3 regions of the Desulfitobacterium sp. PCE1 genome follow, and region 1 is predicted to be linked to each of the others. Evidence: riboswitches for the same ligand, from Rfam matches in the RefSeq annotation. Region 1 holds a riboswitch; each other region holds the start of a gene.
The links. Region 1 has a riboswitch for cobalamin ahead of DESPCE1_RS0101680 (anaerobic ribonucleoside triphosphate reductase). Riboswitches for the same ligand answer to the same signal wherever they lie in the genome.

Region 1 (10,820 bases):
AATTCATGATAAGGTGCTTCGATTTTAATTTTGTGAAAGGCAGGGATGGGGAAGCTGACGGGGATGTGGAAGCTGTTGGTGTAGTATTCTTTATCCGTGATACCGGGGATGCTGCCGAAAAGCTCCTGATCCATCTTAATGAAGCGGCCGGAGAGGCCTTCGGCAGGAGTGGCTAAGAGAGAGAAGTTCAGCCCGTATTCCTGCCCGGCTTCATCCATGCGCTGGCGCAGATGCTGGACAATCTCCAGTCCCAATTGGCGGGCTTCTTCCGATTCCCCGTGATGCTGTCCGGTTAAGGCTATAAGGCACTCGGCCAGTCCGATAAAGCCCATGGAAAGGGTTCCGTGCTTCAGCACTTCGCGGATCTCATCATCCCAGCCCAATTGGTCAGAGTCCAGCCAGATCCCCTGCCCCATGAGGAAGGGGAAGTTCTTGACTTTTTTGCGGGCTTGAATCTCAAAGCGTTCCAAGAGCTGGTTGATGACGAGGTCAACTTTCTCATCCAGCATGGTAAAGAATTCAGTGCGGTTTTTGTCGCTTTTTAAGGCGAGACGGGGGAGGTTGATGGTGGTAAAGCTAAGATTCCCCCGGCCAAAGATGGTTTCCCGGGAAGGATCGTAACTATTGCCGATGACCCGGGTGCGGCAGCCCATGTAGGCAATTTCCGTCTCAGGTTTGCCGGGGACATAGTATTGCAGGTTAAAGGGAGCATCGAGGAAGGAGAAGTTAGGGAAGAGTCTTTTGGCACTCACCCGGCAGGCCAGCTGGAATAAATCGTAGTTGGGCTCCCCGGGATTATAATTGATCCCTTCCTTCACTTTGAAGATATGGATAGGGAAAATGGGGGTCTCCCCGTTGCCCAGACCTTCTTCTGTAGCCAGGAGAAGATTTTTGACCACCATACGGCCTTCCGGGGTGGTGTCCATGCCGTAATTGAGGGAGCTGAAGGGAATCTGGGCCCCGGCACGGCTGTGCATGGTGTTGAGATTATGGACCAAGGCTTCCATAGCTTGATAGGTTTTTTTATCCGTCTCGGCGAGAGCCTTTTTAGCGGCAAAGTCCTGGGCCTTCCGAAGGGTAGGCTTGTCCAGTTTAAGGTTAGGAAGGTTTTGGAGCAGAGCGGATTCCTGCTCAAAATAGTCCGGATCAGGGGAAAGGGTAGGTATGTGCCCTCCTTGGTTTTCCAGAGTGGAGAACACATCCTTAAGATGGGCTTCCAGCTCTTCCGAATCCATCTCCTGAGGGAATAAAAGCTCGCAGGCTTTGAGCAAGTTTTGTCTGTAAAGTTTAATATAGCTTTTGGCCACACCGGGTGCCATGCCGTAATCAAAATTAGGGATGCTTTGGCCGCCGTGCTGGTCGTTCTGGTTGGATTGAATGGCGATGCAAGCCAAAGCGCTGTAGCTTTGGATATCGTTGGGTTCTCTTAAGAAGCCGTGGCCGGTCCCAAAGCCCTCTTTGAAGAGTTTTATAATGTCGATCTGGCAGCAGGTGGTGGTGAGGGTGAGAAAATCCATATCGTGGATGTGAATATCTCCCTCTTTGTGGGCTTTAGAGTGTTCTGGCTTTAAGACAAACATCTCATTGAATTGTTTAGCCCCTTCGGAGCCGTAGCGCAGCATGGTGCCCATGGCGGTATCCCCGTCAATATTGGCGTTTTCCCGCTTCATATCGTTGTCTTTGGCTTCTTTAAAGGTGAGATCCTCATAGACTTTCATAAGCCGGGTATCCATTTCCCGGACCCGGGTCCGTTCTGCCCGATAGAGAATGAACTCTTTGGCTGTGCGGGCGTGGCCTTTTTCGATAAGAATCTTTTCTACAGCGTCCTGAATTTCCTCCACGGAAGGAACTCTTTTATGTAGGTTGATCTCAAGGTAGTTGACCACTTCCTCAGCAAGAAGGAGGGAGGATTGATAGTCCTTGCCTCCTGTGGCGCTGGCCGCCTTAAAGATGGCGCTGGCTATTTTCTCAATGTTAAAGGGAACTTCTCGTCCGTCTCGCTTGCGAATCTTAGTAATCAAATAAAATCTACCTCTTTTCTCAATCTAATCTCCTGACATCTGATAAAGAAACAAAAACTTCCCGACAGAGATGTCGAGAAGCTAAAAACAACATGCCATTAGCAGTCCAACATACTCTATACTCCGTAGAGTTGGTGGTATACCCATAGGCAGGTCTTCTGACTTAGGATCATCTATACTTCTTACCTTCCCGAAAACCTTTTCAGTGGTAATGCCAAGAAGCATATCTCCCTTACAGCGGCGGGACCGTGCCGGATTCTAACCGGCTTCCCTTTTCACCTGTGGTCACACAGTCACCTATGAGATTCCTTGATCAATGGATCAGTTTTATTATACATCAAAATCCTATCGAACACCATATATAGATAAAAATTAGTGAAGAGACACTATATATAGTGGGTCTATAACCAAAATCAGAGCCAAGGTTTAATAAAATCATATCCTAAAACCAAGGAGAGTGTCAACGATCTAAATCACAGATGTACCGAAGCAAAAAGTAAAAGACTTGTCATCCGATGATAAATCGATAAAAATAGAGGTATAACTAAGAAGATAGTTAGAGAGTTTACTTAAGGAGATAAAGATGAGCCAACGTTACAGGACCTTCATATCGATTTTGTTTGGATTGATTAGTTTTGTCGGGGTTTTCTTTGCAAGTCGATTTGATTTTAATGGGTTTTCCATTAACATTACATGGAGTTTGATGCTTCCCTTGTTGGTGGCATTAGCCTGGGGGACTAAGTATGGTGTTATTAGTGTTGTAGCCAGCCCTATTATTTTTTATCCGTTTATTCTAGGGAGTTATAACGGTTGGGCATCGCTGATTCCTTCCCTATCTCTTTTGCTTTGGGTTCTTATTCACGGATATGGGAGTGAAAAACGCCAGAAATCAAATAAGAGAGTCTATAATCTCTACTTTCTACAGTTGATATATGTGCTTATCCGATTTGTGGTTTATATCACTCTATTCCCAATACTTATTCGATTCAATGAAGTGATTACACCGTTTTGGAATCCTCAAGCCTATACGGAAATAGATATGGGGATTATTCTTTTATTCGTAATCAAGGGAATCATTGTCGAATCCATTTTATTAGGCTTTTGCGATGCAGTGCTCCTCCTTCCTTTTGTTCGCAAATTTTTTAACCTCCCCATCTCTAGTGGAGCAAGATATAACACGTATATTTTGTCCGCAATTGTTCTTTTCGGTTTATGTTTTACCTTAGCTGTATTAGGAATTTACAACTATATTTCGGATGAGATCCCCTTTTTTTCATGGAATCTCAATCCCAGTGAAGAAACCCGAGTCACCTTCTTATTTGCAATTATTTTGTTTTTTATTATGGGTGGGATCACCATTCGCTTTGTTCAGCGCGTGGTGGAGACACAAGCGCAGCTGAGAATTCGAGAGCGCCAATTAGAGGAGGCGTTAGGAGATATTCGGGTGCTTAATGACGAGCTGGAACAACGGATTCTCTTACGCACAGGTGAACTGCAAAATGCAGTCAGCGAATTGGAGGGATTTGCCTATACCATATCCCATGATTTGCGGGCGCCTATCCGAGCTATTGAAGGATATAGCAATTTTATTCTTGAGGATTATGGAAAACAACTTAATCCAGAGACCAATGAAATGTTAGGGAGCATTAAAGGAATTTGCCAAGATATGAACACATTGATTCATCGTTTGTTGGAGTATTCCATAACGTCAAAGCAAGAATTGGCACTCCAACCAGTAAACCTAGCAGACCTTATTCTCAATATTTATGAAGAACTTAAGGTAGCTCATCCTGATCGAAACGTGGATTTGGTCATTGAGAATGAATTGCCGATGGTAACAGGGGATAAAGTACTCTTACGGCAAGCCCTTGAAAATATTCTTTCCAACGGGTTTAAATTTACAAAAGGGCGTCAACAGGCAATCCTGAACGTAAACAGTGTCAAACATGCTGAAGAATGGGTATTCTGCTTTAAAGATAATGGTGTTGGTTTCGATATGAAGTACGCCGGTAAGTTATTCCACGTATTCCAAAGAATGCACCGTAAGCAGGATTTTGAAGGAACGGGTATAGGACTTGCTACTGTGAAAAAAATACTTGAGAAACATAGAGGAAGAGTTTGGATTGAGGGACGAGTTAATGAAGGAGCACAACTTTATTTTGCTTTACCCTTAGAAAAAAACAACATAGATGAGGGCGAAAATGTTTGAGGTAATGATTGTCGATGATATGGATATTATGATAAAACAGATTAAGCGGTTAACCTTATGGAGCGATGAAACGGATTTTCGCATCGTGGCACAGGCATCGGATGGTCAAGAAGCCCTTGAAAAGCTTCGGGAGCATCCTGTAGACCTCTTGATTACGGATATTGAAATGCCAGTCATCAATGGAATTGAACTATTAAAAGAAGTACAAGAGCGGGGATTAGCTTCTTGCGTCGTGTTCTTGAGCGTGCACAGTGAATTTAACTTTGCAAAACATGCGATTCAATACGGTGTTTTTGATTATTTGATTAAGCCTGTTGTCCATGATGACCTAAAACAGGTGCTCGAAAAAGCAAAAAAACATCTATTGGACAAGAAAAAGGCCAATGAATATGTAAAGACATTAGAGGAACAGCTGGTTGAAAAGGTAGATATCTATTATCCTGAGGCACAGCTGAGAAGCCTTTTGAAGCAGCTGGATCAAGGAGAAAAGGGAGCCTTAAGGGGAATAGAGATGATGCTTGATGAAGTGTGTGAGGGGGTAGGGCATGATCGGATTAAAGGGGCTCTGGTATTGCAAAAAATTTATGATGAAGTTTTCATGTCCATACAAGAGGCATATCCCTGGCTTGAGAAGTACATCACAGTAGAGCATTATCTGGAAAATCCCTCCCCTCAGAAAGCGGAGTTTCAAGTCCTGAAGGAGCGATTCATGGAGCATGTTGAAAGGCTGATGGACACACTGAATCGATTTGTTTTGCGGTCTGAACGCAGTGCCCTAGTAAGAGAGGTATGTCTTTTTTGTATTGAGCATATTGAAAATCAGATTAGTCTCGGAAAAATTGCAGAAGCATTTTATTTGACGAAGAATTATGTCGGTGATCTGTTCAAACAGGAGACGGGAATAACCGTAGGAGAGCATATTACTTTTATCAAAATAGAACGGGCAAAAAGATTGGTTGAAAAAGATGCCTTAAAAAACTATGAAATAGCCCATCTCCTGGGTTTTAGTGATGCAGAGTATTTCGGGAAGTTATTTAAGAAATATACTGGGATGCCACCTATGGTGTACAGGGCCATGAAAAAGGATGAGCGATAGGAACGTAACATACGAATCCGTGTTTTGTCAGGGGATAACCCTTAGTAATTACATTCACATGCAGGGGAAGCTCTTGTATGATAAAACCATCACAAAGAGCTTCTCAAGCTCGATATAGAAAAAGGAGCGATAAGGATGGTATTAGGTAAAAAAAGTTGGCTTACAGGAGTGCTACTTGCTGCGATGGTAACAACAATGACAGGTTGCGGTCAAGAGAGTAAGGCGCCAGAGGTACCCAAAACTCAGGAAACACAAAACGCAAGTGTTCAACCGGAAAAAAAGAAATTTGATCTCGAATGGAGTATTCAACCGAAGCTAGGGATTACCAAAGGGGATTACTATAAAATCGAAGAACATTTCCGTCAAGGACACCTGGGAACCCTAGAGGTGGTTAAAAATGATGATAAAATAGTTCATGTCGAATTTAACGAAACGACGCGTCCAAATTACTACCATCGTATTTATCAAGATGTTCCCAAACGGATGTCTGAATATAACTTCACAATGGGAGAGCGCAAAGGAGCAGCCTGGATTCAAAGTGTAGTTATGGTGGAAAAGCAAATGATCGAGAAGCAAACCCTTACTGGAGAATTTGATATGGTTTCCGGTGCGTCCAACAGTATCAAGCAATCCATGCTTCCACTGGCAGAGCAGCTGAAAGGTTCTTTGAATGCACCATCGAATCAAAAGTATTACAGCATTGCTGAAAAACTTGAAGGTGGACTCACAGGTCTTCTCAAAATAGTTGTCGAAGATAAAAAGATCATTTCTGTAAAGTATGATGAAATCTTTGCAGACACTCCAGAAGAAATCGACAACACAAACTTGAAAAAGTTTTACAGACAATCCAAATATGACAGTGTAGAATATGAAGAGCCTTCCCGTATTGGATTTAATGTTCAAATGGATGCTTTAAACGAACAAGTCGTCAAAACACAAAACCTCTTGGATCTATCCGAGCTTCCAGCCATTGGTGATACCGGTAATTATGCAGAAAGTGGTTATACCACACGCAACACCGCATGGGATAATTATCTAAGAATGGCTCAGCAACTGCTCAATGAAATGAAAAAAGACGGCAATTTCTAATCAGGTTGAGTTGTTCGTCTTTAATGAGCTTACACATTAAATAAAGTCATGTAAAAACAGTAGATCATCGCGATCTACTGTTTTTTTATAATCAAGCTTAATCAACACCCGATATAAGGATAAAAAAAGTCGAATCTGGCAGCAGCTGGTATCCCCTTCGGAGCCGTAGCGCAGTATGGTGCCCATGGCGGTATCCCCGTCAACCAAGGGGACCGTCAACGGTCTAAATCACACGATCTCACCATGATATTCCTGCAAGGACCTAACCACGGTCTTATTGGCGGCGGCTTCCTGAGACGCGGCGATTCCCTTGGCACTGGCTAGAGCGGCAGGGGTGGTAGTGATATAGGGGATTTTATATTTGATAGCGGTTTTGCGGATATAGGAATCATCCTTCACACTGAGTTTTCCAATCGGTGTATTGATCATCAATTGGATCTCGCCGTTCATGATGCCATCGGGGATGTTGGGACGGCCTTCCTCTATTTTGTGGATGAATTCGGCTTCGATTCCATGATCCTTGAGGAATTTTTGGGTCCCCTGGGTGGCTTTAATCTTAAAGCCCAGTTTGAGGAATTCCTTGGCGGTCTCGACCACCACTGAAGAGCGGTCCTGTTCGGCGATGCTCATGAGTACGGTTCCGCTGAAGGGTAAGGGGGAGTGAGTCGCTTCCTGGGCTTTGAAATAGGCCAGCCCGAAGGTATCGGCCATGCCCAGGACCTCTCCTGTGGAACGCATTTCCGGACCGAGAACGGGATCCACTTCAGGGAATTTGTCAAAGGGGAAGACCGCTTCCTTGACACCGTAATGGGCGATCTGAGCGGGTTTGAAGTTTACTGCCATATCGGTCTTTTGCCCGGTATAGTCGGCCAGGATCAATTCTGTGGCAAGCCGTGCCATAGGGATATTGCAGACCTTGGAGACTAAAGGTACGGTACGGGAAGCCCTGGGATTGGCTTCCAGGACGTAGACCTTATCCCCGGCAATGGCGTATTGGATATTCATGAGTCCTACGACATGGAGTTCCTGAGCAATCCGCTGGGTATAATCGATGATGGTATTTAGGTGGTGGTCGGCAATGGTCAGAGGAGGTATGACGCAGGCACTGTCTCCGGAGTGGATCCCCGCCAGCTCGATATGTTCCATAACGGCGGGGACGAAAGCATGGGCACCGTCTGAGATGGCATCCGCTTCCGCTTCGATGGCGTTTTCCAGGAATTTATCGATAAGGATGGGGCGTTCCGGGGTAATGTCCACGGCGGCCGCCACATACTCTTTCAGTTGCTCTTCATCAAAGACAATTTCCATGCCCCGGCCCCCCAAGACATAGGAAGGACGAACCATGACGGGATAACCGATGTTCTCCGCCACTGCTAAAGCTTCCTCCAGGGTGCTGGCCATACCTGCCTGGGGCATGGGAATATTCAGCTTCTCCATCATTTTGCGGAATTGATCCCGGTCCTCGGCCTGGTCGATGACTTCCGGTACGGTACCGAGAATTCTTACTCCAGCCTCCTGAAGTTGGGCGGCGATATTCAGAGGCGTTTGGCCTCCGAATTGGACGATGGCACCGATGGGGCGTTCCTTTTCATAGATGCTTAAGACATCTTCCACGGTCAGAGGCTCGAAATACAATTTATCTGAAGTGTCATAATCTGTGGACACGGTCTCGGGGTTGCAATTAATCATGATGGTCTCATAGCCCAGGTCTTTTAAAGCGAAAGCGGCATGAACGCAGCAGTAGTCAAATTCGATGCCTTGGCCGATGCGGTTGGGTCCGCCGCCCAGGATGAGGACCTTTTCCTTGTGGCTGGTGGTGACCTTGTCCGGCGCATTATAGGTGGAGTAATAATAGGAGGCGTTTTCCACTCCGCTTACGGGTACGGCATCCCAGGCTTGGGTCAACCCCAGTCCGAGACGCTGTCGGCGGACTTCCGCTTCGGAGACGGCTAAGAGTTTCGCCAGATAGCGGTCGGCAAAACCATCTTTTTTGGCTTGAATCAGGAGTTCGGCGGGGAACTCCTTGCCCTGGTAAGTAAGAAGCCTTTCTTCAAGGTCCACCAGTTCCTTCATCTGCTCAATGAACCAGGTCTTGACATGGGTGATGGCGGTCAGTTCCACCGGGTCAGCCCCCTTGCGCAGGGCTTCGTACATCATAAAATGCCGTTCACTGGTAGGGGTCTTAAGCAGCTCCAAAAGTTCGGGGAGAGTCTTGTCGTTAAAGTCCTTGGCAAAGCCCAGGCCGTAACGGCCTATTTCCAGGGAACGAATGGCTTTTTGGAAGGCTTCCTTGTAATTTTTGCCGATGCTCATGACCTCACCTACGGCCCGCATTTGAGTGCCCAGTTTGTCATCCACACCCTTGAACTTTTCGAAGGCCCAGCGGGCGAATTTGATTACGACGTAGTCACCCCAGGGAGTATATTTATCCAGGGTTCCTTCCCGCCAGTAAGGGATTTCATCCAGGGTCAGACCGGCAGCCAGCAAGGAAGAGATCAGGGCGATGGGGAACCCTGTGGCTTTGGAAGCCAGGGCGGAGGAGCGGGAAGTACGAGGATTAATCTCGATGATAACCACCCGGTCGGTTTTGGGATCGTAGGCGAATTGAACATTGGTCCCACCAATGACTTCGATGGCTTCCACGATGGAGTAGGCGTATTTCTGGAGCCTTCCCTGGAGTTCCTGAGAGATGGTCAGCATGGGAGCGCTGCAGAAGGAATCCCCGGTATGGACCCCAATGGCATCGATGTTTTCAATGAAGCACACGGTGATCATTTGATTTTTGGAATCCCGGACCACTTCCAGCTCCAGCTCTTCCCAGCCCAGGACGGATTCCTCCACCAGAACCTGCCCGATCATGCTGGCAGAGATACCCCGATTTACGATAGTTCTCAATTCTTCCACATTGTAGACCAGGCCGCCTCCAGTGCCGCCCAGGGTGTAGGCGGGACGAATCACCACGGGATAGCCCAGTTCTTGAGCGATTTTCTCTGCTTCTTCCACACTGTAAGCGGGACTGCTTTTGGGCATATCGATACCCAGGCGTTCCATGGTTTCCTTAAAGGCGATCCGGTCTTCACCGCGCTCGATGGCATCCAGCTGTACCCCGATGACTTTCACTCCATAGTGATCAAGAATCCCTGCTTTGGCCAGTTCAGAACTCAGGTTAAGCCCTGATTGGCCTCCTAAGTTGGGCAAGAGGGCATCGGGCCGTTCCTTCTCGATGATCTCGGTGATTCTCCGGACATTGAGGGGCTCGATGTATGTGGCATCGGCGGTACTAGGGTCTGTCATAATGGTGGCCGGATTGGAATTCACCAACACCACTTCATAACCTAGATTTTTAAGGGCTTTACAAGCCTGCGTCCCTGAATAGTCAAATTCGGCGGCCTGCCCGATGACGATGGGGCCGGACCCGATAATCATTATCTTTTTAATATCTTCTCTTTTAGGCATTGGATAACCCCTCCTTACTTTGTGTTGAAAATGGTACGCACAAGAGCTTTATATAATTATACATTATCATGCATAAATATAACATCTATAAAATGAAAAATAGCATATTTTTTTAGAAAGAGAAAAGAGACCTTCGGGGGGTCTCTTTGACATTTACGGGACTATCATTGTCGTCAAAAGTAAGTAGATACTGGTAAAAAGTAATAAAAGATAAATAATCTTTTGCAGATGTTGTTGATTAAGACGGACAAAGACAAATTGTCCAAGAATAATGCCCAGCAACATGAAAGGAATAGAAATCAGTGTGGCCTCCCAGACTATGGGAGTACTGCCATAAAGGAAGAGTTGCAGTAGAATACTGATCAGATTAATAAACACAAAATAAGCGACGGTTGTACTGCGTATGGTAGCTTTATCAAGGTTCGTTCCTGCATAATAGATCATCAGGGGAGGACCGGGCATGCCGATGCTTGTGGTGAGAAATCCAGAACACACCCCTACCAGGAGTTCCTTCCTGTCACTTTCTTTTATGCGAACTTTTGTGGCCAATAAGCATGTCGAGACCATCAATAACACACTAATGAATACTTTTAATGGCCGGACATCCATAGTGAAGATGAGGAGTCCAGGCAGAGTTCCTAATAAGCTGCCAAGGATTAATCGTTTCAGAGTCCTGACATTAACAGTATGGCGGATTTTATAAATCATCATGAGGGAGATGATAAGCGCAAGTATAATATTTAATTGGATAGCATCACGGGGGTCAAACAAGAGGAGGAGAAAGGGAATGGACATGATGGCAAAACCGAATCCAGTGGCGGCTTGTATGGTTGAGGCCGTGAGTATAATTAGTATAAGAGCATAGGTGTTCATGACTTATCCTCCTTTGTTAGCCTACAAATTTCCCACTAGCCCATAATTTAAGAGACAAGGAAAACAGAAAAATATA
Region 2 (10,820 bases), 2.9 Mb from region 1:
GCATATCTCCCTGAACTGTACCCACGACGATGCTGCCAACCTTCTGGGTATTGTCTCCGCCAATCACAGGTTTCAAAATGTCAAATGCCTGGCTTAAAAGCTCACCGGCGAAAATAAGGTCACCAACGTAGTATTCCTTCTTTTCATAAAAATCTCCTACGATGCTCATCCCTTTTTGACAGGCCGCAACGACTTGGTTTGCATCAGCCATACTGGGCTTGGATTCAACAAACTCCTCTAATAAGCTTACCACTTGTCCTTCATCCAGATCCCCAATGGCTTGTGTCAATGCATTTAAATCCAGCATCCTTTTCACTCCCTTAATATTTTTAATCATCCGCAAGCTACATATACCTGTATATACAGCTTGGGGCAAAATAAAAAGATGTTTTCTGCCTTTATATTAACACGTCAAAAATATTTGTCAATATGAAATATTCAATCAATTTTTACTATTTTTGCACTTGTTTTTACTTAGGATTTGACTACGATTCAGGGAAAATCGTGCCTTACACAGTTACATCAAGCACGGCACCACCGCACTGTACCAGGACATCCTTTAACCCTTGGTAGCTTGCATTCCCGTCTAAACTGCCGATTTGCAGCTCGTCCCGGCACCCACTATCCTCAGAAAGCTGTTTATACTCATGAGGATTGTGCTTGGGAAAACGCATCAAAATTGACCTGGCATAAAGGGCCGAATCATGTTTCATTAAATACTGATGATCTGCCTGCGGGACTTTGTCTCCCCCTGCTAGCCGTCTTGAAATCTCCAAGCAGGTCAGCAAAATTTTCAGCTTTTCTTTTTCTCCTTTCATCTGCTCCCCAGAAATTTTCATTTGCTGATTCATTGCCTCCAGATAGGCTTCTTGCTGATTTTTCTGTTCTGCCATGGCTTCTTCGGCTGATTGTTGTTGTTTTACAGCTGAGAGAATACGCTCTCTTTTTGTTTCTTCAGAGTGCCGAGTCAAATTCTGGTCAACAACATTACGACAAAGATTTCCGTGCGCAATACGCATTTGCTTTCTCCTCCTCATATTTCCTAAATTACATTCCATGGATTTACGATTGTGGTCGGAGTGCAATATCTTTAAACGTCGTTTTAAAGAGCCTTAAAGCTGCTTTAAGGGAGGTCCAACCAGTTATCTGCAAATAGTTGCTACTAAAAGTCGCTCGTTTATAATAGTTAATTTAACTATATCACAAATCAAGTTTTCTGTCTTATATAAGATAGCCGAGTTGCCCATTATTTAGATACTTCGTTCTTATTCATAGTACCCCTGAGTTTAAGCCGATCCGCATATACAGTCCGCCACCTAAGAATAACAGAAGAGCCCATAGAACCCAGTAATCCTTTGCTGTCAAAGGGCATTCACGTATTGGGGTCATAAAGGATCTATATCCATAACCACGGTTTAGCATACCTTTTGCCAGATCCTCGGCAATCAAAATGGAATTTACAAATAAGGGGACCATAATCAAAAGATAAGTTTTTATCCGTCCCATACTGCTTTTATCATTGATCCTTGCGCCCCGGGCCCTTTGAGCTTCGATAATAAACAATCTTTTTTTATCCAGAGTGGGAATAAACCGCAAGGCCGTCGTGATCATAAAGGTTATTTCCGCCGGAACTCTAAGCTGATTCAAAAACTGCATAAATTCATCCAGCGGCGTCGTTAAGGTCAGAATTGAAGACCCCAGCACCATAATAAGCAGGCGGCAGATGTAATTAACTCCCGTTAAAAACCCTCCCACGGACAATGCAACCTGCCCCTCATTGGCTATGGAGAAAAGAATGACTTGACTTATTTCTCTTTGAAATCTTTCCGGAGGATATGTTATTCCTGTAAAAAGAAGCAGAAAGAGACAGATGGGCATTAAAGGCCGAATCATCTGCCAAACTTTCTTATAGGAGATTTTGCTTTGAAGCGCAAATACGAGGATACCAAGCAAAAAGCACAAGTTGTAGAGAGGATTTTGAAAGAGAAAGCACCAGATAATAACCACTAGAAAACCAAATACTTTGGTACGAATATGGAGACGGTGAAGCAGAGAGTCCCCTGGCAAATAGTCTATCAACAAGGTTTCCTCTCCCCCTCCTCAATACTATGAAACACTATCCGTCTGAATTCTTCAGCCGATTTCGCCTGATAGCCTAAATCTTTCAGTCTTTGATTTAAGACACATAATTGGGGAGGAAGAACTGCCGCCTGCCGGAGGATAGACTCATCTGCAAAGGCCTCCCAAGGAGGGGCATCAATTATAACCTGACCCTCCTGCAAAAGGACAACCCGTTCTGCATAGTCTGCAACACTGTCCATATCATGACTGATCATAAGAATGGTTGTCCCCTTTCTGTGGAGTTGCTGAAGTAATTTCATGATTTTCTCCACCCCCACCCAATCAAGACCTGTCGTCGGTTCATCAATCACGAGAATTTCCGGGGTAAGGGCTAAAACGGAAGCCACAGCGATGAACTGCCGTTCCCCTTTACCTAGGGTATAAGGATGAACCTGACGGTACTTTTCCAGGCCGGTTAATTCCAAAGCCTGAGCGATCCGCTTTTCCATCTCCGTCCCGGTAAAACCGGCGTTCTTCAGCCCAAACTCTATCTCTTTCTCCACTGAGACGGAAAAGATCTGGTGATCCGGGTTCTGAAACACATAGCCAATGGTTTGGGCTAACTGAGCCGTGTCATAGTCTTTCGTATTCAGGCCCTTGACGAGAACTTCTCCCTCTGTGGGTTTAAGCAAGCCATTGATATGTTTTGCTAAAGTGGTTTTTCCGGCTCCGTTGGAACCAACCAGTGCTACAAATTCTCCCTTTTGAATAGTGAGATCAATTCCCCGCACACCCAGTTGTCCTGATGTAAATTGGTGAACAAGCTGTTTAACCTGAATCAACGGTGAACTCCGGGGACCCTCCTCCACCCTTCCCTCTTGATGAACTTCTTTTCTCTCTATGGGCTTAACCAAGGAGGCTATTCTGCCCTGGGCATTTTTCTTCCTTACCAAATTGCGGATCAAGGATTCCGCCCCGGCCACATCTAAAGGAACATCTTCGAATTCAATCCATCCTCTCTCCAAAAAGTTCCAGCCTAATAAGCTGACGGGAAGAGGTTTTATCCCGAATTCCCGCAAAAGGGGTATATTGCGAAAAAGCTCTTCCGGTGCCCCTTGCCATGCAATTTTCCCGCGATTAAGTACAATGACTTCATCGGCTCTTTGCAGGATTTCTTCACTGGAATGTTCAATGACAAGAATCGTCCGCTCACCCTCACGACAGAGATCATCCAAGGTCCGATAGATCTCGAACCGTCCTTCCGGATCCAGCTCGGAGGCCGGTTCATCCATTACCAGTATTTCCGGCTCCAGGGCCAGCACCCCGGCGATCACCAGCCTTTGTTTTTCTCCACCCGATAACTCCGCCGTAGAGCGCTCATCATAGCCGTTCAGCCGAACTTGGGCCAGGGCTTGGGCAACCCTTTGCTGAATCTCCTGCATAGAGATACCGAAATTGCGGGGGCCAAAGGCCACGTCTTCCCCGACGGTTCGCCCGACGATCTGACTTTCTGCATCCTGCAGTACAAGCCCTACCTGCTTGGCCAATTCCTGCACCCGAATCTTATCAGTCTCTTTACCCCCAACGATTACCTCTCCCCGCATCTCACCTTGCAGAAATTGGGGAATCAATCCATTCAGACACAAGCTTAAGGTTGTTTTCCCCGCTCCCGTGGGACCCATCAAAGCAATGAATTTTCCTTTTTTCACTGCCAGGCTGACTTGTTTTAAACTCTCGACTTCTGACCGTGGATAGCGATAAGAGACATCCCTTAATTCAATTACTGGCTTCACCCTAACACCCCTTTAGATCAGTCGGCTTCCTTTAAGTGCCTTATAGGCTAAAGCAGATACCGCAACATTCAATACCGATCCCAATAAAAGAAAAGGCATTAACCCTAAAACAGCACCCATACCGCCTATGGGGAAGACCGAAAAGGCAGCCACCACACCATTGAGGAGGGAGGTTATGATAACAGCGGGAATCAAACCGATTTTCTTATTGACAAGGCGATAAATCAACGCAAAGACAGCCATTTCTATGGCGATGACCAAATGCATAGGAATTCCCAGCGGAAAACCGACCACCGCTGAGGTCAGCAGATGGCCTATGGCAATAACGATACTGCCTTCGAGACCGCCAAAGGCTAAAGCGCTGAAAAAACCCGGAGCAGAATCTAAGGCCACTGTCCCCAGTGGGCTGGGAATTTTAATCAAGGCTCCTACCGCACTCAAGGCGATAAAGACCGCCATGATCGCAATTCGTCTGATATTTTGAGCTGATTTTTGGACCGTTGTTTTCTTTGCCGGCTCAATCATTGTTATTCTCTCCTTCATTTCTTTCATTAATTTGAATCTTTCCGCTAACATTTCTCTTGGATTTTAGTCTTCATTTCCTGTTTGGAGACCTCCACCTCCATCCTCTTCCAATCTGCCAATTTTATGGTTGGGTATCTTGCCAAAATCCCCTAATTCAATATCCTCTGATGCCGTATAAATGAGACAGGTTGAAGGTCCTGCTGATTTATGGATATCAAGTTCACATCGGGAATTTTTAATAAACCGGGCACCAATAGACCTGGCAAGGGCTTCGGCTTCACCCCTTATCCCCTGGGAGCCTACTGGAATAATGTCGTACACTCCAGGGACACTAAGCAATTTAACGACATGTACCCCCTGCAGAATGTCCGGATCTTCCGGGTTAGCCGCCTCAGTTCCCACTTTAGGAAGTCCCAGGCAAAACAGGCTATTGCCCGGCTTGGATCTACCAATGCGAAGTTTATCTTGATCGCAAAGCCCGATGGCCGTGATTCCTAAGCCCGTTTGTTTTGTAGGCATATTCTTTTCTGTGCTGATAGCCGTAGGCAGGGACATCAGGTTCAAAGCCCTTAGCTCTTCTCTCACCCCCTTCATTATTTCTTCCCCTGCGGGTATGGGGTCATTGGCAATGGCAATGCTCATCATCTGGGGAACCGCTCCAACTGCGAGTACTTCCATTAAGGCTACCCGGGCCGTCAACCTGCCGGTAATCCTCCAGGGAACTTTGACCACATCCAGCTCTTTCTCACCAATAGCACCGCATGAGTCGCAAGCTGCGACAAGGTATTGCGTATCATTCAAAGAAACCACCTCAACATCTCTTCCCTGATACCCCAATCCATTCAACTCTCCTCTCCAAATAGTTTTTCTGCAAAAATAAAAAGTCCATAGCCACCTCGCTTTTCCTTTCAGACAAAGCAAAATGACCATGAACTTTACCAAACTTCATGTGTTCCCGGCTCCAGGCAGGTCTCCTGACTTCGAGTCATTGTCTCATTGCTGCCTTCCCAGTTACCCAGTGGCATCCAACGCTGAGACTCCTCTTTACAGTGGCGGGTCCGTCCGGGAATTGCACCCGGTTCCCTATTCTCCCTTCTTGGCGAAGGGCACCTGAAATCCTTAAATTGTTAAAACCTACTGAATTCAGTTTAGCCGAAAATGTTATAATGTCAAGTCAAAATCTTTTCTATTCCAAAAAGCTGGATGCATTAAGTTTACAGCATGATAATCTATTAAGAAGGAGGGATTTTGGTGAAAGCGAAAATTTCAATTCTGGCTTTACTATTTATATTGATTTTCATAGGAATCTTTTTATTCAGAAGATTAAGATTCCAAAAATAAAGAGTTTATTCTATCTTCTAAACTAATCAAGGCCGAAGGATTGTTCCAATTGAAACAATCCTCCGGCCTTATCCATCTGCTTCTGAACTTTATACTCTATAAGCCGGCTTGCTCCCGCAGCGCATCTACCTTATCGGTCTTTTCCCAAGGCAGGTCCAGATCGGTACGGCCAAAATGGCCATAGGCAGCCGTTTGATGATAGATAGGACGGCGCAGATCCAAGGTCTTAATGATCCCAGCGGGACGGAGGTCAAAATTAGCTTTGACCAATTCCCCGATTTTTTCTTCATCAATCTTAGCTGTCCCGAAGGTTTCCACCTGAACAGATACGGGATGAGCTACCCCGATGGCATAAGCCAACTGGATTTCGCAGCGATCAGCCAGACCGGCCGCCACCACGTTTTTCGCTACATACCGGGCTGCGTAAGCCGCAGAGCGGTCAACTTTTGTGGGGTCCTTGCCTGAGAAAGCTCCGCCCCCATGGCGAGCCATACCGCCATAAGTATCAACGATGATCTTGCGACCGGTCAAGCCGGCATCCCCTTGGGGACCACCGATGACAAAACGGCCTGTGGGGTTAATAAAATAGCGTGTGTTTTCGTCCAGCAACTCTGCCGGAACCACGGGAAATACCACATGCTCCAGCAGATCCCGGCGAATCCGCTCCTGGGTGGCTTCCGGGTGATGCTGGGTGGAGATCACGATGGTATCGATACGGACGGGACGATTGTCCTCATACTCTACCGTCACCTGAGTCTTGCCGTCAGGACGCAGATAATCCAGGATATCCGACTTGCGTACTTCGCTCAAGCGGCGGGCCAGGCGGTGAGCCAGGTCAATAGGAAGAGGCATATAGCTTTCCGTTTCATTGGTAGCGTAGCCAAACATCATCCCTTGGTCTCCGGCACCAATGGCTTCGATTTCTTCTTCACTCATTTCTCCGTTTTTCGCTTCCAGAGCCTTGTCCACTCCTAAAGCGATGTCGGCGGACTGCTCCCCGATAGAAGTGAGAACGGCACAGGTATCCGCATCAAAGCCATATTTGGCCCGGGTATAACCGATTTCACGGATGGCTTGTCTTACCGTACTAGGGATATCCACATAGCAATTGGTCGTGATTTCGCCACTGACCAAAACCAGGCCGGTGGTAACCGAAGTCTCACAAGCGACCCGGGCATTGGGGTCTTTAGCAAAGATGGCATCCAAGATGGCATCGGAAATCTGGTCGCAGATCTTATCAGGATGTCCTTCCGTGACCGATTCGGAGGTAAATAATTTTCTTACCAATGAAGTCACTCCTTTTCACTAAGGCGCTCAGCAATCTCCTGAACCAGCCGCCGAGCTACGTCTAATTTATTCATTTGGGGCAGATCGATTTTTTTTCCATTCGGGAAAAGCAAGCTCACGATATTCGTAGGGCTGCCAAATCCAGCTCCAGGTTTGGTTACGTCATTTGCTACCAGCATGTCCACATTTTTGCGCTGCATTTTGGCTTGAGCGTGCTCGTAAAGCTTTTCCGTCTCAGCGGCAAAGCCCACAAGAAATTGGCGTTCTTTCTTCTTGCCGCATTCCGCCAAAATGTCGGGAGTGGGTACAAGCTCCAGAGTAAGACTTGACCCGTCTTTTTTAATTTTTTGTTCGGCATTGGCTAGGGGTCGATAATCGGCAACGGCCGCCGCTTTGACGACAATATCCATATGAGCAAATTCGTCCATGACGGCTGCATGCATTTCTTCAGCTGTCATCACGGCGATTCGCCTCACTCCCGGTGGGGTCGGCAATTCGTTAGGAGCGGATACGAGGATGGTTTCCGCACCGGCCTCCCTTAAGGCTTCAGCCACAGCAAAACCCATCCTGCCTGAAGAACGATTGCCCAGATAGCGAACCGGGTCAAGGGGTTCCTGGGTTCCACCGGCTGTGACCAGGGCTTTTTTGCCCGCCAATAATCCTGATGTGGCAAAAAAGCTCTGCAAAGCCTCCACAAGATCTTGGGGCTCACTCATACGGCCATCTCCATCCGTACCGCAGGCCTGAAAGCCTGTTGCCGGTCCAAGAATCCGCACGGAACGTTCCTGCAACCGCTTCAGGTTTTCTTGGGTAGTGGGATGATGATACATATTATGATTCATAGCTGGAGCCACAAAGATAGGGGCCTTAGTTGCCAGCAGGACAGTAGAGAGAAAATCATCGGCGAGTCCCACAGTCATTTTAGCCAATAGATTAGCCGTGGCCGGGGCAACCAATACGGCATCGACGGCTTCCGCCAAAGCGATATGCTCAACGTTCCACACCTTGGGCTCTTCGAACATCTCCACATAGACCGGATGACCGGAAAGGGTCCTCAGGGTTAAGGGGGCAATAAATTCAGTCGCCCCCTTAGTCATCGCCACATACACTGTTGCGCCCTGCTTACGGAGACGGCTCACCACATCCGCTGCTTTATAAGATGCAATACCACCCGTAATCCCCACAAGGATTTTCTTGCCCCGCAACATTATTTTATTCCCTCACGGGTCAATTCGAAATGATATTTGCCTTTGGCAATCTCATCAAAAGCAAGACTTACCGGCTTAGCTCCACGGTAATTCACTTCAAACTCCGGATCTTCCATTAGGGTACGGGCTCTTTTTGCTGCTGCCAGCACCAAGGTATATTTACTATCCACTTTGCTCAACAAAATATCGAGAGAAGGCTGTTTCATGGTTACACCCCCTGAAATACATAAGGTTTTCTTTTGACACGACATTTCTCAGCAAGAAGAATGCTCTTCAGTTTATCTACTGCCAGAGGAATTTCATCATTCACGACCACATAATCATACTCGCTCACATATTCCAGTTCCCGAGCAGCAGTCTGCAGCCGTTTTTGGATAACTTCCTCGGATTCGGTACCGCGTTTATGGATACGCTGAGAAAGTTCATCCATGGACGGCGGCACGACGAAAATAAACACCCCTTGTGGAAAGCGTTTCTTAACTTGTAAGGCCCCTTGAATTTCAATCTCCAGAATGACATCATTCCCAGCTTGAATGGCTTGTTCCACGGCGAATTGCGGGGTTCCATAATAATTACCGCAAAACTCAGCCCATTCCAAAAGTTGATCCTGTTCGATCATGGTTTGAAATTCTTCCCGGCTTCGAAAATAATAATGCAATCCATCCACTTCACCAGGACGAGGCTGGCGTGTCGTAGCCGACACGGAATACTTCACCTGAGGTATCTGTCTTAACAGCTCCTGGCAAAGGGTTCCTTTTCCTGCCCCGGAAGGACCGGATAGAACAATCAATAATCCATGATTCTGTTCCACGATGCTCCCCCTTAATCAGCTGGGTCTTCGGCAGTGTTGCTGGCTTCTTTCGCGGAGAGGCGATGGGCTACGGTTTCCGGTTGAACTGCTGATAGAATCACGTGATGGCTGTCACAGATAATCACGGCCCGGGTTCTGCGGCCATAAGTGGCATCGATCAGCATTCCCGCATCCCGTGCTTCCTGAATAATCCGTTTGATAGGAGCCGACTCTGGGCTGACAATGGAGATAATGCGATTGGCGGATACGATATTGCCAAACCCAATGTTAATCAATTTAATGTCCAAAACTTAACCCTCCAATTATTCTAGATTTTGAACTTGTTCCCTGATCTTCTCTAATTCACTTTTCATCTGAACAACATGCTGAGTAATGTTTAAATTATTAGCCTTCGAGCCAATGGTATTGATTTCCCGATTCATTTCTTGAACCAGAAAATCCAGTTTACGCCCGACGGGTTCAGAACTTTTCAGAGCTTCCCGGCATTGGTCAATATGGCTCTGCAGACGAACCAACTCTTCGGTAATGGATACTCTATCTGCAAAAAAAGCCACTTCATTAGCCAGGCGAGCTTCATCAAGGATGACTTTATCCCCTAGAAGGACCTCAATCCTTTCCTGTAAGCGGGTTTGATAATCTATGACAATGGTGTCGGAATATCCTGCTATGTCATCTTTAGCCAGCATGATGGTATGTAAACGACTCAAAAGATCTTCCGCCAGCCCTTCCCCTTCTACCTTCCTCATGGCTACGAATCCATCCAAGGCTTCTGTAACAGCACGGCCTAAAGGTTCCCAAATGAGTTCAAGGTCAATATCCGTATCCTCTACGGAAAAAACCTCGGGCAAGGCGGCTAAACGATAAATATCCGTCTCATAGGTTGTACTTAGAGCTAAAGCGAGTTCCTTCAGTGTCTTATCATACGACAGGGCTAAATCTTTGTCAACCTTCACCAATCTCTTTTTTTCTTCTGTTTCCTTCACATTAACAAAGACATCAATTCGTCCGCGGTTAATTTTGCTTTGGAGGATTTTCCGTATTCTATCTTCCAAACTATTCAGATGGCGGGGCATTCGTACCGACGTCTCGAAAAAGCGATGATTGACCGCTTTTAACTCAATAGTAAATTGGTAACCGTAACCGGAAGCTTCCCCGCGTCCAAAGCCTGTCATGCTGTTTGCCATTTCCAGACCAACTTTCTTTTTCACATTTTAAATTTATTATAGCTATTAAAGTTCAGAAAAACAATTTAAGGTACTTTTTTGATAGTGAATTGTAATGTAGCTTTCCTTATATAATGTGCAGCAAAAGAAGCCGGAATCAACACTGGGGACAAAATCATCCGCAACTTAAAGATGGACCGCCTCATCTCAAGGAAGCAGTCCATCTTTTGCTATCATTCAATGACAAACGTCTTTGTTCTTAATTAAGGGCATCCTCAAGCAGGACCCCTTTAAATACATAGGCCGCCGGTCCGGTCATATACACCCGGTTATCTTCTCCCCATTCGATCTGCAGGTCTCCTCCTGGCAAATGAACCGTCACACTCCGCTCGGTTTTGCCATTGAGGACGGCGGCTACGGCAGAAGCACAGGCTCCCGTTCCACAGGCCAGGGTCGGGCCCGATCCCCGCTCCCATACCTTCATGGTTAATTCCTTGGGGCTGTTAACTATGATAAATTCTACATTGGTCTTGCGGGGAAAGAGAGGATGTTTTTCAATAGCTGGACCCATACGCTCAAAATCAAGGGTTTCGTAATCTTCGACAAAAATGACGCAATGGGGGTTTCCCAT
Region 3 (10,820 bases), 2.4 Mb from region 1:
TAAAATAACTTTTTCACGATGTCCTTAGAGGATGATTGGTTAAATCGCCAGGTTTTGTTAATCTCAGGAATCATTTTCCGCTCAATAGGAATTGAGGTACTCCTAATTTGGGATGATGAACTTGAACTAAATCCGCTTTATACACTTGGGCTAGAGTTTCTTCCAGGAGAACGTCTTCTTTTTTGCCCCAGGTGACGATTTCCCCTTGATCCAGAAGGAGAATCCGGTTGCAATATTGACCCGCTATATTCAAATCGTGCAAGACCATTATCACAGTGATTCCTAACTCATCATGCCACTGACGGACATGATCCATGACTAAGATTTGGTGTCCGATATCCAAATAGGTGGTGGGTTCATCCAAGATGAGTATTTGGGGTTCCTGAGCCATGGCACGGGCCAGAGAGACTAGTTGGCGTTGACCGCCGCTTAGGGTGCTGACCTTTTGGGAGCGTTTATGCCAAAGGTTCAGTTTAACGAGTATGTTCTCCACCACAGCCTTGTCATGGTGGCCTAGATCGGCAAAGGGCTTTAACCAGGGATAGCGCCCCATGGATACGATCTGCTCTACGGTAAAGGGCAGGGCAGGGGTGCCTTCCTGCTCCAGGACGGCGATTTGGCGGGCCAGTTCTTTGGAGGTATAGGAGGAAAGAAGTCTGTCCATTAGTTGAACCTTCCCGGAGGTAGGCGGCTGAAGACCGCTGATGGTGCGGACCAGAGTTGATTTGCCGCTGCCATTGGGGCCGATGATTCCAAACATATCTCCTTGACCTATAGTGAAGGAGATATCTCGCAAAACAGCAAAGGAGCCATAATGTTGATTAAGGTTCTGAATCTCGAACACGTTCATCTTAACCCCTCCTTAAACCACTCTTTAAAAGATAAGCGAAAAAGGGAGCACCCACAAAAGCTGTAATCGCTCCGATAGGAATCTCCTGTGATTGGAGCAGGGTTCTGGCAATGGTATCCGACCACAAAAGAAAGATTGCTCCCGCTAAAGTGGATATCGGCAAAAGAATTCGGTGGTCAGGCCCTACCAGAAGACGCATAAGATGGGGAATAATAAGTCCTACGAAGCCGATGATGCCCACCATGGAAACAGCGGCGGTGGCCAATAAGGAGCCAACGATTAGAATGGCGATTTTTTTCCTCTCCACATTAATTCCGAGATGAGTCGCAGCTCTTTCCCCTAAAGCAATGACATTAAGCTCCCGGTTTTGAAAGAGAAGGTAGGTCAAGCCGATGAGAAAATAAGGGAGAAGGATAAGGACATTCTGCCAGTTGCTGTTGGCGAGACTCCCCATCATCCAGAAGATAATCTGCTGCATCTGCTCGCCGGAAACAGCAATGAGCAGGGAGAGAAAAGCGCTCAGTAAAGCCTGCACCACCACACCAGCCAAAATTAAGGTTTCCCGCTCAAATTGACCATGCTGTCTGGATAGAGAGAAGACAAAGGCCAATGAAATAAGACCCCCGGCAAAGGCGAAAAGGGGCAGGACCGATTGACCAAAGAAAGAAAAGCTGCGAAAAAAGAGGATAGCTGAGGCTGCTCCAAAGGCAGCTCCGGAAGAGACCCCTAAGATATAGGGATCAGCCAAAGGATTGCGCAGAATCCCTTGAAAGGCCACTCCTGAGGTAGCCAGCATAGCCCCCACGATCAAAGCTAAAAAGACGCGGGGCAGGCGCAGATTCCAAACGATGGATTCTTGGGCAGGAGTCCAGCTGGGGTCAAAGTTAAAAAAAGGCAGATGGCTTAAAATAATCTTCCAGGTAAGATGAAAGGGCAGGGAGACAGAACCGGTCATTACACAGATCACAACGGAAAGAAGCAGGAGAAAGGACAGGGCCAAAATCCATGTGATGCCTTTGGGGAAAGTTCTGGAATTCATCTCATGTTGTCCTCCTTAAATTCAAGTCAATAAGTCTCTCCCCATACTGAATAAAATATGCCGCTTAAAATAAAAGGCTGCGGGTTAGAAAAGATCCGGGTAAAGGGCTTTGGCGATTGTCTCCAGGCCGTCGATGATCCGGGGACCGGAGCGGGTAACCATATCACTGTCCAGATCGTAAATACGGTCATGGACAATAGCATCAATGCCTTGCCAAGCTGGACGGGCTAAGATAGTGGCCTTTACATTATCCATATAGTAAGAGTAGGTGCTCAGGATAACCTGAGGGTTCTTATCAATCACCTGCTCTTCGCTGTATTGTGCCCAGTTTTGGACATCACTGGCGATATTGATTCCCCCCGCTTTGGTGATGAGCTCATTAAGAAAAGTTCCTTCACCGGCGGTAAAAAGGCCCGGATCCACTTCAATCCATACCTTGACCCGGTCGGATTCCTTGATAGTCTCCACTTTATCCGCAATGGCCTGTTCCTTTTCTTTCATTCCCTGGATCACTGTCTGTGCCTGTTTCTGGGTATTGGTGATGTATCCCAGTTTCTCGATGGCTTGATACGTGCTTTCCAGACTTTGCGGGTTTAAATGAACCACAGGGATACCTAAATTGCGCAGGGAGTTGATAAAGTCTTGGTTATGCATCCCTGTAACAACCAAATCCGGTTTGAGCTGGATGAGCTGTTCCATATTAGGGTTTAAACTATCTGCAAAGACGTATTCCGCTTTCTCCTGGATACCCACCGGGTAATTATCATAGACGGTTAAGCCGATAAGCCTGTCATCCAGGCCCAGAGCACTTAAGATCTCCGTGGAGGGCGGGGCCAGGCAAATAATGCGCAGGGGTTCCTTTTCCAGGGTGGTTGCCACTCCTGTATCGTCTGTGTAAGTTAAAGGGTAACTTGTGGACTGGTTGGTATCTTGTCCAGCCGGTGTTTCGGGAGAAGCCGCACCTTGCTGTGAGGTTGGATTGCAGCCGCTGATCAAAAATAAGGTCACCCCTAGGGTTATGAGCAGGGTGAGCAGTGTCCGTTTTTTTCTATTCATTTGGGTTCTCCTTTCATGTTAGGGTGGCAAGACAAAATAAAAACCTTTTACCGCCAGGATAAAAGGTTTTTGCTGCACTATGTGGACTCTTGCAGCGCCTATTTCCTGTCCTCGAGGAGGGTCGCTGATGATTAGGCAGGTTCCTGACTTGGGAGTGATGACTCACTCGTTTCACAGTGGCGGGACCGTGCCGGAATTGAACCGGCTTCCCTTTTAACTCTATCCAAAAATGGATTGAGAACCTAATCGTACAGTATTGAATTAAGATCATTATAAGGCATTCACCTGACAATGCCAAGATGCACTTAGAGTATGCCTTCATGGCAAATAAAGAATCGTTTTCAGAAATCCCGTGAATACTAATGCCAGGACTCGCATAGAAATCATGACAGGGGGATGTATATTATGCAAGATATAGTAAAGAAAGGTTTATCCTTGGGATTAGGCTTGGCGGTCGTGAGCAAAGAGCAAATCGAGAAGGTCGTGGACGAATTGGTAAAGAAGGGGGAGCTGTCTGCCGGCGAATCCAAGGAATGGATGAATGAGCTGATCCAAAAGGGAGAGGATCAGCAGGATGAAATCTATACCAAGATTAAGGAACAAGTGCAAAAAATCCTGGCAGAACTTAATCTTCCCAGTAAAGCGGACATGGAAAGGCTGGAGAATCGAATCGCTCAATTGGAAAACCAGAAGCCTGGGGAATGAACTTGGGGATAGATTAGGGGTATTAGCATGATTGGCAGAAAAATTCGTCATGTTCATCGGTATAAGGAAGTTGCCACGGTATTGGCCCGTAATGGATTCAGCCTCATCCTGGAAGAGATGGGGCTTATTAATTTTATCTCTTATTCCAGGCGGATGTTGAGGAGAGAAGAAGAGGCGGACTCCCAAACTCTCGGTCAGCGTTTGCGTAAGGCCCTGGAGGAATTAGGGCCTACTTATGTTAAGATTGGGCAGATTGCCAGCACTCGGCCGGATATTATTCCGGATTACCTGATCACTGAACTGGAAAAACTGCAGGATCAGGTTCCCCCCTTTTCCTTTGCCGACGTTCGCCAAATTATTGAAACGGAACTGGGGGCCCTGCCGGAAGATATTTTTCAGCATTTTGAGGAAAAACCGGTGGCGGCTGCCTCTATCGGGCAAGTCCACTATGCTGTTCTCAAAACAGGGGAGAATGTAGCGGTGAAAATCCAGCGCCCTCATATTGCCCGGACCATTGAGACGGATCTGGAAATACTTCTGGACTTGGCTGCTTTGGCGGAAAAGCGCGTGGATTGGGCAGCTCTGTATCATGTAAAGGATATGGTGGAGGAATTCGCTAATTCCTTGCGCAATGAATTGGACTATGAGATTGAAGGAAGCAATGCCGAACGGATGGGGAAGCAATTTCAAGGAGATCCCACGATTCGCATTCCTAAAGTCTATAAAGAGTACTCTAATAAAAAGGTCTTGACTCTGGAATATATTCAAGGGGTAAAACTCAGCCAATTCGAGACTCTTGAAGCGCTGGGTTATGATCGTAAGGTACTAGCGGAAAACCTGATCAAAGCTATGTTTAAACAAATCTTAATCGAGGGTTTTTTTCATGGGGACCCTCATCCGGGAAATATTTTCGTTTTGCCCCAGCAGGTTATTTCCTTGATCGATTTCGGCATGATCGGCAGACTTTCCCCGGATATGAAGGATCATTTCGCTTCCCTGGTCATTGGGATGATGCGGCGGAAGACGGAGGACATGGTGGAGGCCGTGTTTGCTATGGGGATCGTTCCAGAGGATATGGACCCCAAGGCATTGTATCGGGATGTGGATTTATTAAGAGAGAAGTACTTGGATGTTCCTATGAGTGAAGTTGATCTGGGCAATGCCGTCAACGATCTGTTTAAGGTGACCTATAAACACCGGATTATTATTCCCGCCGATCTGGTACTGCTGGGCAAATCCCTTCTAAGCCTGGAAGGCATCGTGGAGCAGCTGGATCCCGAGATCAGTATTATCGATATTGCCGAGCCCTTCGGAGAGCAGCTCCTTAAAGAACGGCTCAATCCAGTCTTTTTCGCCGAGAAAACCTGGAAACATTTTCGGGAATACTCGGATCTTTTATTCAATCTCCCGAAACAAATGAAGGAGATTTTCAGCAGCATTCAGCGGGGCAAAGTACGGGTGGAGATTTATTTACCCGAATTAGCCACTTTCATACGGAAGCTGGATCGGATAAGCAATCAGCTTTCTTTTAGCATTTTATTACTGTCTTTCAGCATTATCATGTGCGGTTTAGTCATTGCTTCCGCCTTAGGCAAGGAACCCCTGGTCTTTTGGCGAATACCGGCTATTGAGGCCGGTTTTGTTATGGCAGCTATGATGTTCATTCTTCTCTTGGTATCGATCTTGCGCTCAGGCAGGTTCTAGCAGGAATGTGGGTTTGACTTTGTTTGATATAATTAGTTAGGATATAATTAGGATAAATCAAATACATAGGAGATTGAAACGTTATGATCAGAGCAATGGCAGAAGCGGACAGAGAAAGGTTCCTGGAGCTGGCATTTGAATTCTACCATTCGGAAGCTGTTCTCCAGCCTGTACCCAAGGAATTTCACACAAGAACTTTTGATGAGATGATGAGTTCGGATCGTTATCTGAATGGATATATACTGGAGTGGGAAAACCAGGTTGCCGGATATGCAATTACAGCGAAGACTTTTTCTCAGGAAGCTGGAGGAATCGTAGTCTGGATAGATGAGATTTATATTTTGCCTCCTTATCGTTCGCAGGGGCTTGCCCGGGAGTTTTTTCAATACTTAGAGGAGCACCGGCACGACCAGATCAAGCGGATCCGGCTTGAGGTGGAAGAAGAGAATGTTAAAGCTATATCTCTGTATAAACGATTGGGATTTAATGATCTTGAGTATATTCAGATGATCAAGGATTTTGACTAATGGTTACGAACTCATTGGTGAACCGATCGTGTCCACCAGGCTTAAGAGATACACTTAATATAATATTTGGAAGGCACGAGAGGAAGGAATATCACATGAACGTCGTTGAAGTAAAAGGTACGGAATTAGAAGATGCTTTTCAAATTCGCAGGGAAGTTTTTGTTGAAGAGCAGGGGGTTCCTCTGCAGGATGAATTCGATGGATATGATGAGTCAGGTGCAGCCGCCCGTCATATTCTGGTGTATTATGAAGACCAGCCGGCAGCCACGGGAAGGCTGCGTTGGCTGGGGGATACGGCCAAATTGGAGCGGATCTGTGTGCGTGCCGCCATGCGAAAATTCGGCTTAGGCAGCGTCGTCGTCAAAAGCCTGGAAAAGATTGCCCAAGAGGAGGGCTTTTGTAAAGCGAAGATTCATGCCCAAACCCAGGCTCAGAACTTTTACGAAAGACTAGGGTATAGACAAACTTCTGAGGAATTCATGGAAGATGGAATTTCCCATATTGTTATGGAGAGGACAATCTAAATGATTTTTCCATACGGGTCAAAAGAAATCGAGTATTTAAAAACCCGGGATGAAGTCCTGGGGCAAGCTATAGAGCGCATGGGGATGATCGAGAGAGAGGTTACCCCGAACCTTTTTAAAGCTCTGATCTCCAGTGTGGTCAGCCAGCAGATTTCCAAAAAAGCAGCTGAGACCGTATGGAACCGGCTGCAAACTCTCCTGGGAAATATCAGTGCCGAGGAAATCGTTTTAGCCGATCTGAAGGCTATTCAAGGCTGTGGAATGTCCACACGCAAGGCGGGGTATATCAAAGGGATTGCTGCGGCCGCCCAAAGAGGTGAGGTGGATTTCCATAAGCTTCATACCCTGAGTGATGAGGAAATCATCCACTCCTTGTCAGCCTTACCCGGTGTGGGAGTGTGGACGGCAGAGATGCTGCTCATCTTTTCTCTTTGCCGGCCCGACGTGGTCAGTTATCGGGATTTAGCTATCCGCAGGGGAATGATGAACTGTTATGGGCTGGAGGAGTTATCTAAGGGGACCTTTGAGCATTACCGTAAGAAGTATTCACCCTACGGGTCTGTGGCTTCTCTGTATCTTTGGGCCATGTCTTAGGGTGCTAAGCCTGTATCCCTGTCTTCTCTGGAAGGATGAGAATAGACTAAGTGAATAGATGGCCATACATTTAGAGGCTAAAGTCTGAAAGTCAAGATTTATGAATCGGTGTAAAAAGGTGGTTCCCCACAGCGGAACCACCTTTGCTAATGGCATATGATAAAAGTATGATCCTCTTATCCTCTGAAACGAGGTGAGGGTAGATTACCATTAGGAATTTTTTGGCTGGCTGTTTATCCTACGATTGGGAAATTGTATCTTGTTGGCCGGCAGGCGCTGTATTATAATGATGAATAGTGTTATTTAACAGAGATCTTGATGCTAATGAGGTGTTGTATGTTAACGGTAGAAAAAATCGGGGGCACTTCTATGTCCCAATTTGAAGATGTCTTGAAAAATATTATTGGGGAACAGGATTCACGGCGTTTTAGCTTCGGGAGAGTGTTTGTTGTTTCTGCCTACGCAGGGGTGACCAATAAGCTTTTGGAGGATAAAAAGACAAAAGCCCCGGGGATCTATCGTCATTTTATCAATGGTGAAGATTGTGAAGAAGCTTTGACTCTCTTATTGCAGGATCTGCTTAAGATTAACGAGGGGTTTGTGAAAATTGGCTTAGATGCTGAAGCGGCTAAGGAGTTCCTGGCTTCAAGGATCAATCAGACCAAATCCTATTTGCATAGTATGCATGAAATCATTGCCTCCGGTTATGTGGATCGTGAGAATATTTTCTCTGCTGCAAGAGAGCTTCTGGCTTCTTTAGGAGAAGCTCATTCAGCCTTCAATTCCGTGAACATCCTGCAAAATCGCGGCATACCCGCCCGCCTTGTGGATTTAACAGGCCTTCGGGACTCCCGTCAGCTGACTATTGATGAGCGGATAGCCAAAGCTTTTCGGGGCGTGGATCCCTTCAAGGAGATTGTCGTCGTGACCGGGTATACGAAAGGCAAAGAAGGGATAATGCGTCAATTTGAACGGGGCTATTCGGAGATCACTTTCTCCCGGATTGCCACTCATCTTCATGCGGATGAAGCCATTATTCACAAAGAGTTCCATCTCTCTTCTGCCGATCCAAAGATTGTGGGGGTAGAAAAGGCCATCCCCGTAGGACGGACCAATTATGATGTTGCTGATCAGCTTGCAGATATAGGCATGGAAGCCATCCATCCCAATGCATCCAAACCTCTGGAAATGGGCGGGATCAATCTGCGTCTGAAGAACACCTTCGAGCCGGATCATCCGGGAACACTCATCTCCAAGGATTATATTGGTCCCGAAGCCAAAATCGAGATTATTGCCGGTTCGGATAAGGTGGTCGTAGTGGAAATCCATGATTCTTTAATGGTCGGTGAGGCAGGATACGATAAGCAGATTATGGAGATGTTCATGAAATATTCCGTAAGTTATATCATGAAAGCCACCAATGCCAATAGTATCTCTCTCGTGATCTGGGAGCATGATTTGGACGAAGACCTGGTAGCGGAATTGAAAGGGGCTTATCAGACCGTGACTATTTTGCCGGCGGCCATAGTCTGTGTGATTGGGTCGAATATTGCTGTTCCGAATATTTTAGCCCGTGCTACCAGCAGTTTAGCGAAAAACCATATTAATGTGAACTGTGTGTCCCAATCCCTTCGTCAAGTCAATATGCAATTTGTGATTGACCGGGATAAGTACACTCGTGCCATTTACCATCTTAATGAAGATTTGTGTTTGGGATAATTTTGAGAGTAAAAAAGATAGGTCCCCTAAGGGGGAACCTATCTTTTTTAAATCTTTGCTTATGCCTGTGCTTGAGCCTTTGGGAAAATTAAGGTGTGCCCTCTGCCCCTTCCTGATCCCGTGGGCGTCTTGGGGGCTTGGGGCCGAAGAATTGATAATAATGGCATTCTAAGCGGCCATTGTAAAGCTTTCTGCTCTTATCCCAGCGGCGTCCAATCAGAAGCTCAGGGTGTTTATCCGTCGTGATCACATGCAGGGACCAGGTTTCCAGATTCTTGAATGTCTCTCCCAGATCTTTATAAAGCTGTTTGACTTCCTCTTCCTCACCCAAACGCTCTCCATAAGGAGGGTTGGTGATTAGATGGCCGTATTGGAACCGGGAGCGCACTTCGGCTGCAGGCAAACGTTGGAAAAATATCTTATCCGTCAGTCCTGCATCTTCACAGTGAGCCCGGGCAAGCTGCAGGGCCTTGGGGTCGATATCCGAACCATAAATATGCAGTTCCTGATCCCGAACATAAAGATCCTGGGCTTCTTCACGAGCTTGCTGCCAGTATTTCTCCTTAATGTTGGGCCAGGTTTCAGCGACGAAATCCCTCTTCAAGCCCGGCGCTCGGTTAAGAGCGATCATGGCTGCCTCAATAGGTATGGTTCCCGTGCCACAGAAAGGATCAATAAGGGCGCGGTCCGCTTTCCAGTAACTCAGATTGATCATGGCGGCGGCTAAGGTTTCTTTTAAAGGAGCTTGCCCCGCCAGTCTGCGATAGCCTCGTTTGTGCAGTCCGGCACCGGAAGTGTCAATCGTAAGAGTGACGATGTCCTTTAAAAGAGCGACTTCGATTTTGTACTTAGGGCCGGTTTCCTTAAACCAACTGATACCGTAAGCCTCTTTGAGCCGTTCTACGATAGCTTTTTTGACAATAGCCTGGCAATCGGAGACACTAAAAAGCTTGGATTTTATGGATTTGCCTTCCACAGGGAATTCCGCATCGATGGGGAGCCATTCTTCCCAGGGCAGGGCTTTGGTTTGCTGAAAAAGCTCTTCAAAGGTCGTGGCTTTGAATTCACCCATTTTCAGAAGGACGCGTTCAGCTGAACGCAGCCACAGATTAGCCCGGCAAACCCCCAGCTCATTGGCGGTAAAAGAAATTTTACCGTTTTCCACCCGGGTTTCTGTATAGCCTAGATTATGGAGTTCACGGTTTACTATGGATTCAATGCCAAAAGCACTGGTGGCGATCAGTTCTATTTTAGCCAATACGGTATCCCCCTTCATCATAAAGGAAACTTGTTTCCTATGTCCACGAAGTGGACAAATTCTTCTTCTATAATAATGATTGGTCCGGGGAAAGGCAAGTGAGGAAAGAGGATATTCTTTGATTTCTATGACTTGCAAACTCGTCCTGTTCACTATAGGATAAGATGAGGCCGGTTGTGGAGGAGGATAGTTTGGTGGAAACTATGGATAATCATGAAGAACAACTCCGTGCAGCGCTTATCCCATCATTTTGGCTGACCCAGCTTCTCTTATTGATTCCGGGAGCATTCCTCCTTTGGCTTTTCTATCTGCGCAAAGGGTATCCTTGGCAAACCTTTTTTGCCTGGGATAATACCGGAGGGATATGGCTCTTAGGTTCGGCAGCAGCCCTTTTGGGGATGGGTTTACAATTTCTGGCCTGGAAGATCTTCTCTATAGAAGCTTTTGATGATGGCGGCGTTAACCGTCTCTTATTAGAGTTGCCGGCTAAGTTCCTTTTTCCCATGTTTTTAATCGGGGCATTTTCTGAGGAACTCCTGGTAAGAGGGGTCGTCCAGACGGGCCTAGGTAAATTTTTTGGTCCTCTTTATGGTATCTTATTCACGAGCATTCTCTTTACCGGGATGCATCTTCGTTATCTCAAGAAACCTGTCTTGATGTGCGGAGTCTTTGTCGTCAGCTTGCTTCTCTGCTCCCTCTATGGATTTACAGGAACTCTTTGGGCCACGGTATACGCTCATTTTCTCTATAATTTCGGAGCCGCTCTTTTAGCCAAGAAGTACTATCTTCCCTTGATTCCCAATGCCCCAAAAGACGAATAGTTAAGGAAGCAGAAAGAGTAAGG

Region 2: linked by a shared signal. The riboswitch ahead of DESPCE1_RS0116330 (AIR synthase related protein) and the one ahead of DESPCE1_RS0101680 (anaerobic ribonucleoside triphosphate reductase) in region 1 are both predicted to bind cobalamin.
Region 3: linked by a shared signal. The riboswitch ahead of DESPCE1_RS0113600 (ABC transporter substrate-binding protein) and the one ahead of DESPCE1_RS0101680 (anaerobic ribonucleoside triphosphate reductase) in region 1 are both predicted to bind cobalamin.

What each region holds. Positions count from the first base shown of each region.
Region 1 covers NZ_KB913023.1:338,119-348,938, forward strand. The annotation lists gene DESPCE1_RS0101680 (anaerobic ribonucleoside triphosphate reductase) at 1-2,021, opposite strand, end outside; cobalamin riboswitch at 2,152-2,337, opposite strand; gene DESPCE1_RS0101685 (ATP-binding protein) at 2,605-4,230, shown strand; gene DESPCE1_RS0101690 (response regulator) at 4,223-5,326, shown strand; gene DESPCE1_RS0101695 (hypothetical protein) at 5,462-6,415, shown strand; gene DESPCE1_RS22890 (hypothetical protein) at 6,452-6,601, opposite strand; gene carB (carbamoyl-phosphate synthase large subunit) at 6,644-9,871, opposite strand; gene DESPCE1_RS0101710 (sulfite exporter TauE/SafE family protein) at 10,025-10,744, opposite strand.
Region 2 covers NZ_KB913023.1:3,254,850-3,265,669, forward strand. The annotation lists gene DESPCE1_RS0116305 (B12-binding domain-containing protein) at 1-307, opposite strand, end outside; gene DESPCE1_RS0116310 (hypothetical protein) at 510-1,019, opposite strand; gene DESPCE1_RS0116315 (energy-coupling factor transporter transmembrane protein EcfT) at 1,270-2,082, opposite strand; gene DESPCE1_RS0116320 (ABC transporter ATP-binding protein) at 2,076-3,854, opposite strand; gene DESPCE1_RS0116325 (ECF transporter S component) at 3,867-4,379, opposite strand; gene DESPCE1_RS0116330 (AIR synthase related protein) at 4,443-5,216, opposite strand; cobalamin riboswitch at 5,326-5,508, opposite strand; gene metK (methionine adenosyltransferase) at 5,817-7,007, opposite strand; gene coaBC (bifunctional phosphopantothenoylcysteine decarboxylase/phosphopantothenate--cysteine ligase CoaBC) at 7,013-8,215, opposite strand; gene rpoZ (DNA-directed RNA polymerase subunit omega) at 8,215-8,421, opposite strand; gene gmk (guanylate kinase) at 8,424-9,026, opposite strand; gene remA (extracellular matrix/biofilm regulator RemA) at 9,038-9,313, opposite strand; gene DESPCE1_RS0116370 (YicC/YloC family endoribonuclease) at 9,329-10,210, opposite strand; gene dapF (diaminopimelate epimerase) at 10,449-10,820, opposite strand, start outside.
Region 3 covers NZ_KB913023.1:2,729,762-2,740,581, reverse strand. The annotation lists gene DESPCE1_RS0113610 (ABC transporter ATP-binding protein) at 71-850, opposite strand; gene DESPCE1_RS0113605 (iron ABC transporter permease) at 852-1,889, opposite strand; gene DESPCE1_RS0113600 (ABC transporter substrate-binding protein) at 1,974-2,945, opposite strand; cobalamin riboswitch at 3,062-3,206, opposite strand; gene DESPCE1_RS0113590 (phasin family protein) at 3,351-3,650, shown strand; gene DESPCE1_RS0113585 (AarF/ABC1/UbiB kinase family protein) at 3,678-5,354, shown strand; gene DESPCE1_RS0113580 (GNAT family N-acetyltransferase) at 5,438-5,881, shown strand; gene DESPCE1_RS0113575 (GNAT family N-acetyltransferase) at 5,977-6,405, shown strand; gene DESPCE1_RS0113570 (DNA-3-methyladenine glycosylase) at 6,406-6,999, shown strand; gene DESPCE1_RS0113565 (aspartate kinase) at 7,336-8,718, shown strand; gene DESPCE1_RS0113560 (class I SAM-dependent RNA methyltransferase) at 8,807-9,976, opposite strand; gene DESPCE1_RS0113555 (CPBP family intramembrane glutamic endopeptidase) at 10,180-10,797, shown strand.